Regions from separate parts of the Psychrobacillus sp. FSL K6-4615 genome, predicted to be linked through region 3. Evidence: riboswitches for the same ligand, from Rfam matches in the RefSeq annotation. Region 3 holds a riboswitch; each other region holds the start of a gene.

Region 1 (3,183 bases), 3.0 Mb from region 3:
AACGGCCGTACCAGTTAGCATAGATCCACCAATAAGTATCATCATTTTGCGCTTTTTCACATCTACTCCTAAATGCTTGGCACGTTCTTCCCCAAACAGCATGGCATTAAGCTCTCTTCTGTTTATCCACAATAACAACGTTCCGATAATAACAAAAGGTAAGGCCATCTGCACAAAGCTCCAACCTCGCATCGACACACTGCCGAGCAACCATCCAATAATTTGACGCAACTCTTCACCAGTTAAAGCAATCATTAACGAAATTACAGATCCCAAAAAGGAACTAAAAATAATTCCTGTTAAAATAATCGTCTCCATTTTCATCCCACGATCTACTAGCTTGGCGAATGAAATAACTAATAGCATTGTCACTAACGCACCAACCATACTAAAGACAGGTAATGTAAATATCCCTAAAAACGGTATGGAAATCCCGAAAAAGAGCGTAGCCACAGCACCGACCGAGGCACCGGACGACACTCCTAATGTATAGGGGTCAGCAAGCGGGTTTTTAAGCAAACTTTGAAATGCAGCACCAGCAATCGCCAAAGATGCACCTACTAAACCAGCTAGTACCACTCGCGGCATACGAATCTTCCAAACGATATTGGTCGCTATCGCATCGGCCCCCGTATCCCATAACGTTTGGATCGGCACCTTCACAGAACCGACCGATACACCAAGCCAAATTGCTAACAAAAGCACAGAAATGGACATGATGTAACCGATCATTGATTTACTCACTAAAAGCCTCCGGATAGATTGCTTTCGCAACTTCTTCTAATCCTTCCACTAGACGTGGACCTTGTCTGCTCGTCGTGTCTTCATTTACTTGTATTACTGCATCATTTTGAATAGCAGTAACTGTATCAAATCCATCACGTTGTTTCACTTGTTCTACAATACCTTCTACGTAATCGTATGTGATAAGCATTACATCTGGGTTACGACTTACAATTTCTTCGGGATCAATTTTTACCCAACCTTCTTGATCATCCATAATATTTGTTGCATTCAACATATTTAATATCTCTTGCATGAACGTTCCATTCCCTGTTGTATAAATTTCTGGAACATCAGAAGTTTCAACAAATACAGTTTTCTTCGATTCTACTTTTTGTACTTTTTGTTGGATATCTTCTACTTTTACTTTCATGTCTTCTACAATTTTTTGGGCTTCTTTAAGTTTCCCAGTAGCTCGACCCATTTCTTCAATAGTTGTATATGTTTCATCAAAATCCTTAGCGTCACTCACCACATACACCAAAACATTCGAATCACGCAGTTGTTGCAGTCCAGCTTCCGCCATTCCTACAATCGATTCATGTGCAAACACAATGTCCGGATCTAACGAAAGGATTTTTTCCACATTGAACTCCATGCCACCGATTTTTTCTTTCTCTAGTGCCTCTTCTGGATAGCTTTCAAAATCGTTTACCCCTATAATTTCCTCATTCAATCCAAGTGCAAATAAAATCTCTGTATTACTAGGAATCATGGAGATGATTTTCTCCGGGGCTGCCTCTAACGTAACTTCTTCTCCAACGGCATCCGTCAATGTCATTGGGAATTCTATATTTTCACTAGCCGCCTGCTCCGCCTCAGTACTTTCTACATTTTTCGTTTCTTCCTGTGCGCATCCAACTAATAAAAACACCGCCATTACGGCGATTAACCATCTTTTTTTCATTTTACATTCCTCCTAATTTAGACAATAAAAAATCTCCCATCCTATGATGAGAGATAAATAGGTATAAACCTGCACGAAGTCACAACGAGCCAGATTTACACCAAACCTATCCTCGTAGGTAACGGGTGCAAAGCATTTAGGCAGGTTTTCTGACTCGCGATATGTTCTATCACTTACAGTGGCGGGACCGTGCTGGACTTTAACCAGCTTCCCTTTTAACTCCAGCAATCCATTGCGAGAGCACCTCTATGCATTAAATTATTCATATTGCTTTGCCTTCATTATACCTTATTTTATATACCTGTCGACTTCGTTTTGAGGAAAGCGTTGTCTGACCTTTTTACTGGTGGATAGTGGGAGACTCTCTCTTACATGACTGCGTTGCTCTCGTATAGACGGAGTTCGCTCTCGTATAGACGGGTCGCTCTCGTAAAGCTTGAAATCTCTCTCGCATCGATCATAGGCTCTCTCGTATAGACGGGTCAATCTCGTATAGGACAGATTCACTCTCGTGTAGGCTTCGATTACTCTCGTAAAGATGCTCATCTCTCTCTTAATAAGTGGTTACTTACGTTCGATTGTTGTTTACTCACTCTCAGCTGAATTTTACTGGCGCTCAAGTTGGAAATACTACTTGCCGTCGTGCCCTGTTTATTTGCTGTTGGAGGCTATGAGGATATTTTCTCCAAATTTACTCTCTTTATTCGAAGCAGAATTATAAAAACCCTCGACCGAAGTCGAGGGTTTGCTATTTACATTTGTTCTGGAGCAGATACACCTAGTAAACGTAAGGCATTTGCAATTGTTTCTCTCGCAGCAGTTACTAGTGCCAGACGAGCTTCTGTTTGAGGAAGATTATCCGCATTTAATACTTTGTCTGCGTTATAGAAGCTATGGAAAGTCGTTGCTAGTTCTTGGATATAGATTGCAATACGGTGAGGTGCACGAAGTTTTGCAGCATCTGCAACTATTTGTGGGAAGTCACCAATTTTTTTAAGTAAGTCTACTTCTTTTTCACTTTGCAACAACTCAAGTGAATCAGTCGATACTTTCATTCCTTGCGTTTCTGCTGATCGTAAAATCGAACAAATACGTGCGTGTGCATATTGAGCGTAGAATACTGGGTTTTCATTGGATTGAGAAACAGCTAAGTCTAAATCGAAATCCATATGTGAGTCACCTGAACGCATACCGAAGAAATAACGTACTGCATCCAGTCCTACTTCTTCTACAAGCTCACGCATGGTAACAGCTTTACCAGTACGTTTACTCATTTTCATTTTTTCGCCGTCTTTATATAATTGAACCATTTGAATAATCGATACTTCTAGTTTTTCACGCTCATATCCAAGTGCTTCAATGGCTGCTTTCATACGTGGAATGTAACCATGGTGGTCTGCTCCCCAAATATTAATCAGTTGATCGAACCCACGAACTAACTTATCTTCATGGTACGCAATATCTGGTAATAAATAAGTGAAAGAACCATCACC
Region 2 (3,183 bases), 3.4 Mb from region 3:
GAATATTGGATAATGATTGTCCTACTACTGGATATTTATGTTGAAATGAAAGATTGTGAACAGGCTCACTTAAATTATATAAAGATTGAAGTTTGAAGGTGTCTAGAAGAACTAAAGAACGGGTAAAGAATACATAGGAAAAGCAATCAGGAGGTAATTTTTAATGAAGAATCATATTGTTGGCGTATACGAAAATGAACAACAAGCGGCTGAAGTTGTGGAAGATTTAAAAGCGAAGGGCTATACAACCGAAGAAATTTCAGTTATTGCTAAAAATATAAATGAAACATCTGAAATCACACAGGAATTAAAACCCTCCACAAAGGATGGAGCAATTGTTGGAGCTGTAACTGGAGGAGCAATTGGAATAGCAGGGGTGATAGCAGGTTTATCCACTATATTAATCCCAGGGTTTGGTGCTATGTTGGCTGCAGGTCCAATTATTACAACAATTGGCGGAGCAGTAGTAGGAGCCAACTCTGGTTCTGGAGGATTAAAACATGCTCTTATGGAAATTGGAGTTCCAGATGATGAAGCTGAACTCTATTCGAATGAAGCGCAGGATGGTAAAATCCTGGTATTTCTTCACCCTAAAGAGTGAGGGTGGATTGAATGGTCGAAAGTAATGTTTGCAAAAATAATATCAAGTGATTTTAGCTAAAAGTAGCTGAATCACTTGATGTATTAGTTCTCCTAGAAAATTGACAGCTTGAATTAGGAGTTGCTCAGTTAAACACAATATGTTAGATTATATAAATGAACTAAACACAATATATAGTATGTTAACGATGAAAAGGTACCTTTATGGTTTAAAAGGGAATTCGGTAAAATGCCGAAGCTGTCCCCGCAACTGTAAGTGTGGACGACTGTTGAATAGCCACTGCGAGTGATCGTGGGAAGGACAACAGAAGGATGAAACACGAGCCAGTAGACCTGCCTTTTCATCGGTAAGCAACACTTTCTTCGGGGGTTGAGAGGTGGGAGCGAAGGCCTCTATCTCGAATGATTGATATGTCTTGTTGTATCCTACACTTTTAATCTTGAGCGATGTCTCAGCCGAAGATGGCTGTGTCATCGCTTTTTTTGTTTTGTGGTTTGGAGGGAAGTGCCACATAACTGTATTCGTTAAAAAATAGGAGGAATTTAAATGACAATCATCTCAAACACAACGAAACAAGAAGTCCTACATAATCTAACAAAAGAATTTGGGGAGGAAAAAATTACTCCTCTTATAAAAACACATGAAAGATGGATGCAAAAACACCCGGAAGGTACAATAGCTGCTTGGTCGAAGTCAATGTCACTAGAAGCATTAAGTTTTCTAGATGAACAAGAAACGTACTGGACCTTTGTAGCAGCAAGAGTTCATTTAGCGCAGGTGTATGAACAAGTAGCTGAGAGAAGAAACACAACTGTGGATGCAGTGTACACAAAGTTTGCTAGTAATGTTCAACTGTTAAGTGATAAAGGTATTTACGATAAACGTCTTAAACAAGCATACTCACTACAAGAACTAGAGCAGCTATCTGAAATCCTCGTACAGGAAAGAGACTACTTATTTACTTATATCGGTCTAAAAACACTATTAGATCGATATGTAGCGAAGGACTTTGATAAAACAATAGTCGAACTGCCTCAGGAACGTTGGCTTATTATTGCAATGACACTGATGAAGGATGAGCAAGAAAATCGTTTAGAGAAAGTAAAAGAATCCTATTGGGCGATGAGCAACCTATATATGACAGTAGCAACACCAACACTATCTAATGCAGGTAAGCCTCATGGACAGCTCTCTAGCTGCTTTATCGATACGGTAGACGATAGCCTTCAAGGAATCTACGATAGCAATACGGACGTTGCAACCCTATCCAAATTCGGTGGGGGTATTGGTGTGTATATGGGCAAAGTGCGTAGCCGTGGATCTTCTATTAGAGGTTTTGTTGGTGCTTCTAGTGGTGTGCTTCCTTGGATTAAACAACTTAATAATACAGCAGTAAGTGTTGATCAGCTTGGGCAACGCCAAGGGGCAGTAGCTGTGTATTTAGATGTTTGGCATAAAGATATATTTACATTTTTAGATTTACGTTTAAATAACGGTGATGAAAGACTACGAGCGCACGATATTTTTACTGGTGTATGTTTGCCCGATTTATTCATGGAAAAAGTCGATGCTAGAGAGGAATGGCATTTATTTGACCCGCATGAAGTTCGTCAGCTTAAAGGCTACTCGCTAGAAGATTATTATGATGAAAAACGTGGCGATGGATCATTCCGCCAAAAGTACGAGGAATGCGTTAGCGATCATCGCTTGTCTCGTGAAACTGTTCCCGCTATCGACTTGATGAAGCGAATTATGCGTTCTCAGCTAGAGACAGGAGTACCGTTTATGTTTTACCGCGATGAAGTCAATCGCAGCAACCCTAACAAGCATGCAGGGATGATTTATAGTAGTAATCTTTGTACGGAAATTTTCCAAAACCAAAGTGCAACTACATTTGAGTCGATTCAAATTGAAGACGATATCATTGTCACTCGTCGTAAACCAGGGGATTTTGTCGTATGTAATCTGTCGTCTATAAACTTAGGGAATGCAGTTCCGGCAGATGTATTAGAAAAGCTTATAAAAATTCAGGTTCGGATGCTCGACAATGTGATTGATCTTAATATGATTCCAGTTCCTCAGGCGGAACGTACAAATTCTAGGTACAGAGGGATTGGGCTTGGGACATTTGGATGGCATCATTTACTTGCACTAAAGAGTATTCGTTGGGAATCGGATGAAGCAGTAGAGCTTGCGGATACACTATACGAAAAAATTGCATACTTAACGATTAAAGCTTCTGCGGAGCTTGCGAAGGAAAAAGGGGCATATCCATTATTTGAAGGGTCAGATTGGCAAACCGGCGTCTATTTTGAAAATCGTCAATACGATAGTAAAGATTGGAATGAATTACGGGATATTGTAGGGGAAAGTGGGATACGGAACGGATATTTAATGGCAGTTGCTCCGAACTCTTCAACATCGATCATAGCTGGAAGTACTGCAAGCATAGATCCTATATTCCAGAAGTCATACTCGGAAGAGAAGAAGGATTATAAAATTCCGGTCACTGTACCAGATTTGAATTCTGAGACTACATGGTATTACAAATCAGCGTATTTCATCGATCAGCATTGGACGCT
Region 3 (3,183 bases):
CATGCGTTGTATATCCATGTCGTCTTTAACCAATTTACCGTAAGTATTTGTATATTTCTTCTCCAATTTGAGCAAGAATACGTTTCGAAAGTAAATCATCTTCATCCTTTGATAAAACCGTTGCAATTAACTTTCGGTTCCCTACGTAAAAGATTCCAGCGTCGTGACGTGTTCCAGGAATCCATCCAGTCTTATTGGCTAACTCCCATGGCGTCATCCCATAATCAAAATTAGAGTATGGAGACGGTAACCTTTCAGGTAAACAATCACGTACCTGTTGTTTCTTCATCACTTCTACCATTTGACGGCTTGCTTTACCACTCACTAAATCTCCCATAGCCATCTTATGTAAAAGTATAGCTATATCCACTGCTGCTATCCGATTAGCACCTTTGGGATTAGACTTACTCAACATGAGCTTGTTATAAAAAGTACTATATATCATTCCTGCTTCCTTCATAGAATTTTGGATATCGTCAACTCCTACAAGGTCGATTAGTAGATTAGTTGCCGTATTATCACTTTGAATAATCATCAGCATTATGATGTCTTGAAGGGGAAGAGATAATCCTGGAGTAAAATGTTGCAATACACCAGAACCTCCCACATACTCTTTTTCATTGAGGATGATTAAGTCCATTAAAGACAAGTCTCCTCGGTCCACTGCTCTATAAACTGAGGCCATGATTGGTACCTTAATGACACTTGCCGCATAAAAAAGCTCCTGTTCATTATGTTCCCATTTCTCCCCTGAATTTAAGTCCTCTAAGACGATTCCCCAAGTGCCTTTTGACTGTTCTACGAGTTTTTGTACCTTGCTCACAAGCTCTTCCACAATTCTTCCCCCCTATAGAAAATCTATTTATTTTATTATAGACTAACAATTGTTTGAATATTACATTAATTATAAACTATAAAAAGCAAATAGATTTATAGATTTACAATAAAGCTCGGTTTTAACTTTCTATCAACTGAATATTAAATTTTTTATGTTATAGTAAAAGAACAATTGAATAATGTGTAGACTTAGGTGTTCGTTTACAAAAGTAAATGAACTTAAAAGGGAAGTCGGTGAAAAACCGACGCTGTCCCGCAACTGTAAATGGGAGCAATTCTACTATATCCACTGTATGTCATTATGGGAAGGATAGAAAAGCGATGAACATGAGCCAGGAGACCTGCCTATTTCAAGTACACACCAAAAACCTACGCGGATAGGGGGTGTTAAGTGCAGCTATGAACAAGCAAATGCTTGAAATTGCTGTCGTACGAAAAAGCGCAATGAAAACACTGGAGATATTGACTCTTTTCGGTGTGTATTTTGTTACGTTTCAAACGTCTCGACAACAACCAATCATATCCAACTAGCATCTTCTTTTAAAAGAGGATGCTTTTTTATGTTGAAGAAAGGAATGTTGAAATGACTATCGGCACGAAAGAAGATTATATAAATAGATTTAAAAATGTATTAATGACTAATAATATTGGAAGCTCATCCATTTCACTGGATTTGATATTTGAAGCCTTTGGAAAAGAAATTGATACTATCTCAGAAATACACGAACAAGACAAAACTAAATATGTACTCAATTTACAAAAAGCATATAAACAAATTAAAGGTGAGATTTCAGGAATGAAAGAAGATTAAATAAAAAAAAAGCGAACCGATTTTGAATCGGTTCACTTTTTTATAGGTCTTGATAGTCTCTTTGAAATTTACCGCCGTCTTTTACTTCAGAGTGATAAAGAGCTTTTAAAGCAAAGCTTTTCTCTAAATCATGCTCCTTCATAACCTCTTTTAAACGTTTGCTTAACTCTGGGCTATATTTCACTAGTTCTTCCATTTTCGATTTCGAATATTGCATGAATTGTACCTTCTTTCTACGTTGTTAGTCTATCTAGTATAGCACTGATACAGGTGTTTTCGCCCTAATTTGCTATAATTAAGTTCAGAGGTGAGTACATGCACAAAACTATTGGAATTCTTGCACATGTAGATGCTGGAAAAACTACTTTTTCAGAGCAACTGCTTTACCATACAAATACCATTAGACATAGAGGACGAGTGGACCACCAAGACTCGTTTCTTGATAGTCATACTATAGAGAAAAATAGAGGAATTACTATATTTGCCGATCAAGGAATCTTTACCTACAACAATTCTACCTACTATATTATCGATACTCCGGGACACGTCGATTTTTCTCCAGAAATGGAACGTGCTATCCAAGTGATGGACTATGCCATCATTATTATTAGTGCTGTAGACGGCATTGAAGGACATACGGAAACTGTTTGGCAATTACTGCGAAAACACCATGTCCCTACCTTTTTCTTTATTAATAAAACCGATTATGAAGGCACGGATCCAACAAGCGTTCTTGCTGAAATTCGCTCCACCTTATCAGAAAATGTGTGTGATATAACGACATCTTTTGACGAAGAGCTAATTGAATTTCTTGCAGAGCGAGATGAAGTTCTCTTAGAAACTTATATGGACAGTGGATTCGATAAAGACTTATGGACACAAACGCTTAAACAAATGGTGAAAGAAAACAAAATCTTTCCTTGTGCTAGTGGTTCAGCATTGAAAGATATAGGTATTGTCGAATTTCTAGAAAAACTAGATTCGTTAACCACTACTTCCTATAAATCAGACGATGTATTTGCAGCACAGGTGTATAAGATAAGACACGATGAAAGTGGGAATCGTGTTACCTATTTGAAGTTAGTGAATGGGACATTGAAAGTACGCGACAGTGTGACTTACAATGAACAAACTGAAAAAATAACGCAAATCCGCCAATATAGCGGCAATAAATTTAAAACTACAGATCAGGCTATAGCAGGTGAACTAGTAGCTGTTACTGGCTTAACAAATGCCTCCATTGGGGATGGGCTCGGTGTATTCGCCCAGAAAACTAAATTTGATATGATTCCAACGTTAAAATCTAAAGTACTCTTTGATGCTTCTGTACATGTAAAGGAAGTATTACGTTGCTTTAAATTATTAGATGCAGAAGACCCTTCTTTACGTATTTTTTGGGATGAGTACTTTCAAGAAATACACGTCCATGTAATGGGCGTTATTCAACTAGAAGTACTCGAACAAATTGTTTTGGAGCGTTTTGGTTTCCACGTATCTTTTGGAGAGCCTAAAATTCTATACAAAGAAACTATTGG
Region 4 (3,183 bases), 250 kb from region 3:
ACTGCAGAGGATGCGATAAAAAAAGACAAGCAGGCAATTGCTGACGAAGCAGCAGATGTATTTATTTATCTTTTGCAATTTGCTGATGTGCTCGGAATTGATTTAATAGAGGCTGCACAGCAAAAAATGAAGAAAAATGCTTTGAAATATCCATTACCTGAAGTGGATTAACAAAGGCATATTAACAAATCCCTTCGATCAACACTGTACTTACAAGTGAAAAACGTTGACTCTTTATCGGTCAACGTTTTTTTGTTGAAACCATTGAAAAAATGACATTAATAATAGCGCAGTAATAGCCCCAGTTGTATCCAACAAGACATCTTGAAGAGAAGCTGTACGGCCACTTGTGAAAGATTGTCGAAATTCATCGGCAACAGCAAGAAGCATAGTGATCACAACTGTTGTAATTTTACGATACTTAAATGGAGGTAACGCAATATAAATGGCTAAAGCAATGATTCCAAAATAAACAAAATGGGTACCTTTTCTTATCAAAAATTCTACAAAAGCATAGTAGCCACGCTCTTCCACAGAAACGAGAATGCCCCAGTATGGAACTTGAAAAATACGAAGAAAAGATTCTAATGGTTTGCTAGGAAGCCATGCTTTTAAGACATCCTGCATAGATTGCTGTTCAGCTGGCTGCCCTGATGCCAAAAATACAATAACAAGTAATATTAAAAGCGGGATAAGTTTTTTCATATACTGACATTAGCACAAAACTGGTGAATTTACATGCGTGAAAATTATTGTGCATGCTAGGGAGATGGCTATGGTAAACTAATTGTAAGTGAATAATTTTCGTAGGGAAAAGGTGCTAACTTGTTAGCTTAATTTGGGAATTCGGTTAAAATCCGAAGCTGTTTCCGCAACTGTAAATGCTGATGAAATAAGAAAAATGCCACTGTTGACTAGTCAATGGGAAGGTTCTTAGAGTAAATTGATGCATAAGCCAGGAGACCAGCCTTTTCTTGAACGTATAGATACTCTTCGGAAGTTAAGGGATTGTACGGCACGTTTCTATTTTTCTGTTTTTTTATCGTTAAATAGGTATCACGCCGCCCTTATTTGGGTGGCGTTTTTTTTGTGCTGTTAACTAACAAAGTATTATATGCTTGAAAATTCACCAATAAAAGGAAAGGAGGAGAAGTAATGAAAAAAGATATTCGCTATATTTGCTATCCATTTATGCGTGAAACACCTTCTACTGTAGATTTTGAAATCCGTACAGATTCGTTGACTACTCGTATTGGACTAGCAGCTTCTTTAACAAAGGATATACCAAAGATTTACGAGGATCTGATGTATTTGGCACCAATGGCTTACCATTTAAACGGGTCTGTTCGAGGGAAGATAGCCATTACAGAAGGCGATTTACAAGTTCTAAGTGATATGTACGATTTCTATGTAGAGGAAGTAAAAGGTAGAGTAGATATATTTGTACTACCACAGGGTACGACTGCAGCTTGTGAATTACATGTTTGTAGAAGTGAAGCAAAAAAGTCAGTTAGAGCTCTTCATAAAGTTTCGTTAGAAAGAGAAATTCCTGAGATTTTGTTTGACTATGCACAGTTATTAGCAAATGTGTTGTTTGCGATGGCAGTTTATGTGAACAAACATCATGGAGTGGAAGAAATTCAATTTGTCAGTAAATCATATCCAATGAGAAAAAAGAAACAACTGGAGGAATAATACTATGAAGAAAAATTATTTATTTAATTGGTTGTCGGTGCTGCTATTTTCATTCTTGCTTGTAGGGTGTTCTGCGGAAGAGAAGACAACTGTGGAAAAACAAGAGGAAGTAGTAGATGAAGTAAAAGAATATACAGTAACTGATGATGTAGGAAATGAAATTACATTCGAAGAAGTACCCGAAACGATTGTTTCTCTTCAACCGAGCAATACGGAGATTCTTTTTGCTTTAGGTGTAGGCGATAAAATTGTAGGAGCAACAGATTATGATACATATCCTGCAGAAGCACTCGAAATAGAGCGAGTATCTGATTCAGTTGCATTTAATGCGGAAAGAATTACAGAACTGAACCCAGATGTAGTAATAGCGTATACAATTGGCCAAGAAGAAGCACTGCAACTTCTGGAAGATACCGGATTAAAAGTCTTTGTAATTGAGTCTGCAACTTCTTTTGAAGATGTATACGGAGATATCGAGCAGTTGGCTACCGTAATGGGTATTGAAGAAAAAGGACAAGAAGTTATTTCTTCTATTCAGGATACTATTCAAGGAGTTCAAGAAAGAGTTAAATCTGCTACCCCATTAAAAAAGGTATATTATGAAATTAGCCCATCTCCAGATATTTATACAACTGGTAATAAAACATTCCAACAAGAAATTTTAGCAGCAGCATCGGTCGACAATGTATTTAGCGATCAAGAAGGTTGGATCAGTGTGTCAGAGGAAGATGTTACGGTCAAAAACCCAGAAATTATTTTAACAACTGCAAATTATTTAGATGATGCACCTGGAGAGATTAAATCTCGTGCAGGGTGGGACAAAATACAAGCCGTACAAAACGATTCAGTCTTTTTAGTAGATGGTGACGTTATTTCTCGACCAGGTCCTCGTATTGGTGAAGCAGTGGAATTGATTGCTAAAACAGTGTATCCAGAATTATTTCAATAAACTTAAAGCCTCGTCCTAATTTAGGATGAGGCTTTTTGGGTTTTATATTGAAAAAAGTAAACTGCTACATGACTCACCAAGTAGTACTTGTGCTCTGCAGATCGTTCCTATTATTTAATCGGTATCCAAATTTCTGAATAGCAATTTTCGCTGGAAGGATCATCATCGGAATACACTTCTAGCTCCGGTGTCCCTGCGGGTTCATATGGATTAGAGGGGAACCACTCCGCATATATTTGTTTCCAGGTATTTTGCATAGCATCTGGCATCGGACCGTGCACCTCAAATACAACCCATTTAGAAGCAGGGATTGTAATAGCTGATAAGTTTTCCGGTACTTCACCTACATAATCTGTTGCAATCCAATAATCAATTAAGCTATTCTCTCGATAAGCTGCGTCTGCAACACAAACACCGAGTACACCCTCAATGTCTCCGTTGTTTAATTGAAATAATAAATCATTTGTTCCATCTGCATGTACATCATTCCAAAACAAAGGAATACCCTGTGTATTTTCTCCATTCTTACAGTTGTATAT

The links. A riboswitch is a leader RNA that binds a small molecule or an ion and turns the genes downstream of it on or off. The one in region 3 is predicted to bind cobalamin.
Region 1: it holds a riboswitch for cobalamin, as region 3 does, so the genes downstream of both, MKX53_RS02890 (ABC transporter substrate-binding protein) here and MKX53_RS18310 (hypothetical protein) in region 3, are expected to answer to the same signal.
Region 2: it holds a riboswitch for cobalamin, as region 3 does, so the genes downstream of both, MKX53_RS01070 (ribonucleoside-diphosphate reductase subunit alpha) here and MKX53_RS18310 (hypothetical protein) in region 3, are expected to answer to the same signal.
Region 4: it holds a riboswitch for cobalamin, as region 3 does, so the genes downstream of both, MKX53_RS16840 (hypothetical protein) here and MKX53_RS18310 (hypothetical protein) in region 3, are expected to answer to the same signal.

The regions. Positions count from the first base shown of each region.
Region 1 is NZ_JBBOYQ010000001.1:587,234-590,416, reverse strand. It holds gene MKX53_RS02895 (FecCD family ABC transporter permease) at 1-732, opposite strand, end outside; gene MKX53_RS02890 (ABC transporter substrate-binding protein) at 737-1,690, opposite strand; cobalamin riboswitch at 1,813-1,953, opposite strand; gene argS (arginine--tRNA ligase) at 2,443-3,183, opposite strand, start outside.
Region 2 is NZ_JBBOYQ010000001.1:205,898-209,080, forward strand. It holds gene MKX53_RS01065 (general stress protein) at 164-601, shown strand; cobalamin riboswitch at 778-955, shown strand; gene MKX53_RS01070 (ribonucleoside-diphosphate reductase subunit alpha) at 1,148-3,183, shown strand, end outside.
Region 3 is NZ_JBBOYQ010000001.1:3,612,607-3,615,789, forward strand. It holds gene MKX53_RS18305 (serine hydrolase) at 35-835, opposite strand; cobalamin riboswitch at 1,012-1,200, shown strand; gene MKX53_RS18310 (hypothetical protein) at 1,421-1,648, shown strand; gene MKX53_RS18315 (hypothetical protein) at 1,689-1,865, opposite strand; gene MKX53_RS18320 (translation factor GTPase family protein) at 1,964-3,183, shown strand, end outside.
Region 4 is NZ_JBBOYQ010000001.1:3,364,267-3,367,449, reverse strand. It holds gene MKX53_RS16850 (nucleotide pyrophosphohydrolase) at 1-171, shown strand, start outside; gene MKX53_RS16845 (VanZ family protein) at 235-705, opposite strand; cobalamin riboswitch at 799-986, shown strand; gene MKX53_RS16840 (hypothetical protein) at 1,156-1,695, shown strand; gene MKX53_RS16835 (ABC transporter substrate-binding protein) at 1,700-2,644, shown strand; gene MKX53_RS16830 (AraC family transcriptional regulator) at 2,755-3,183, opposite strand, start outside.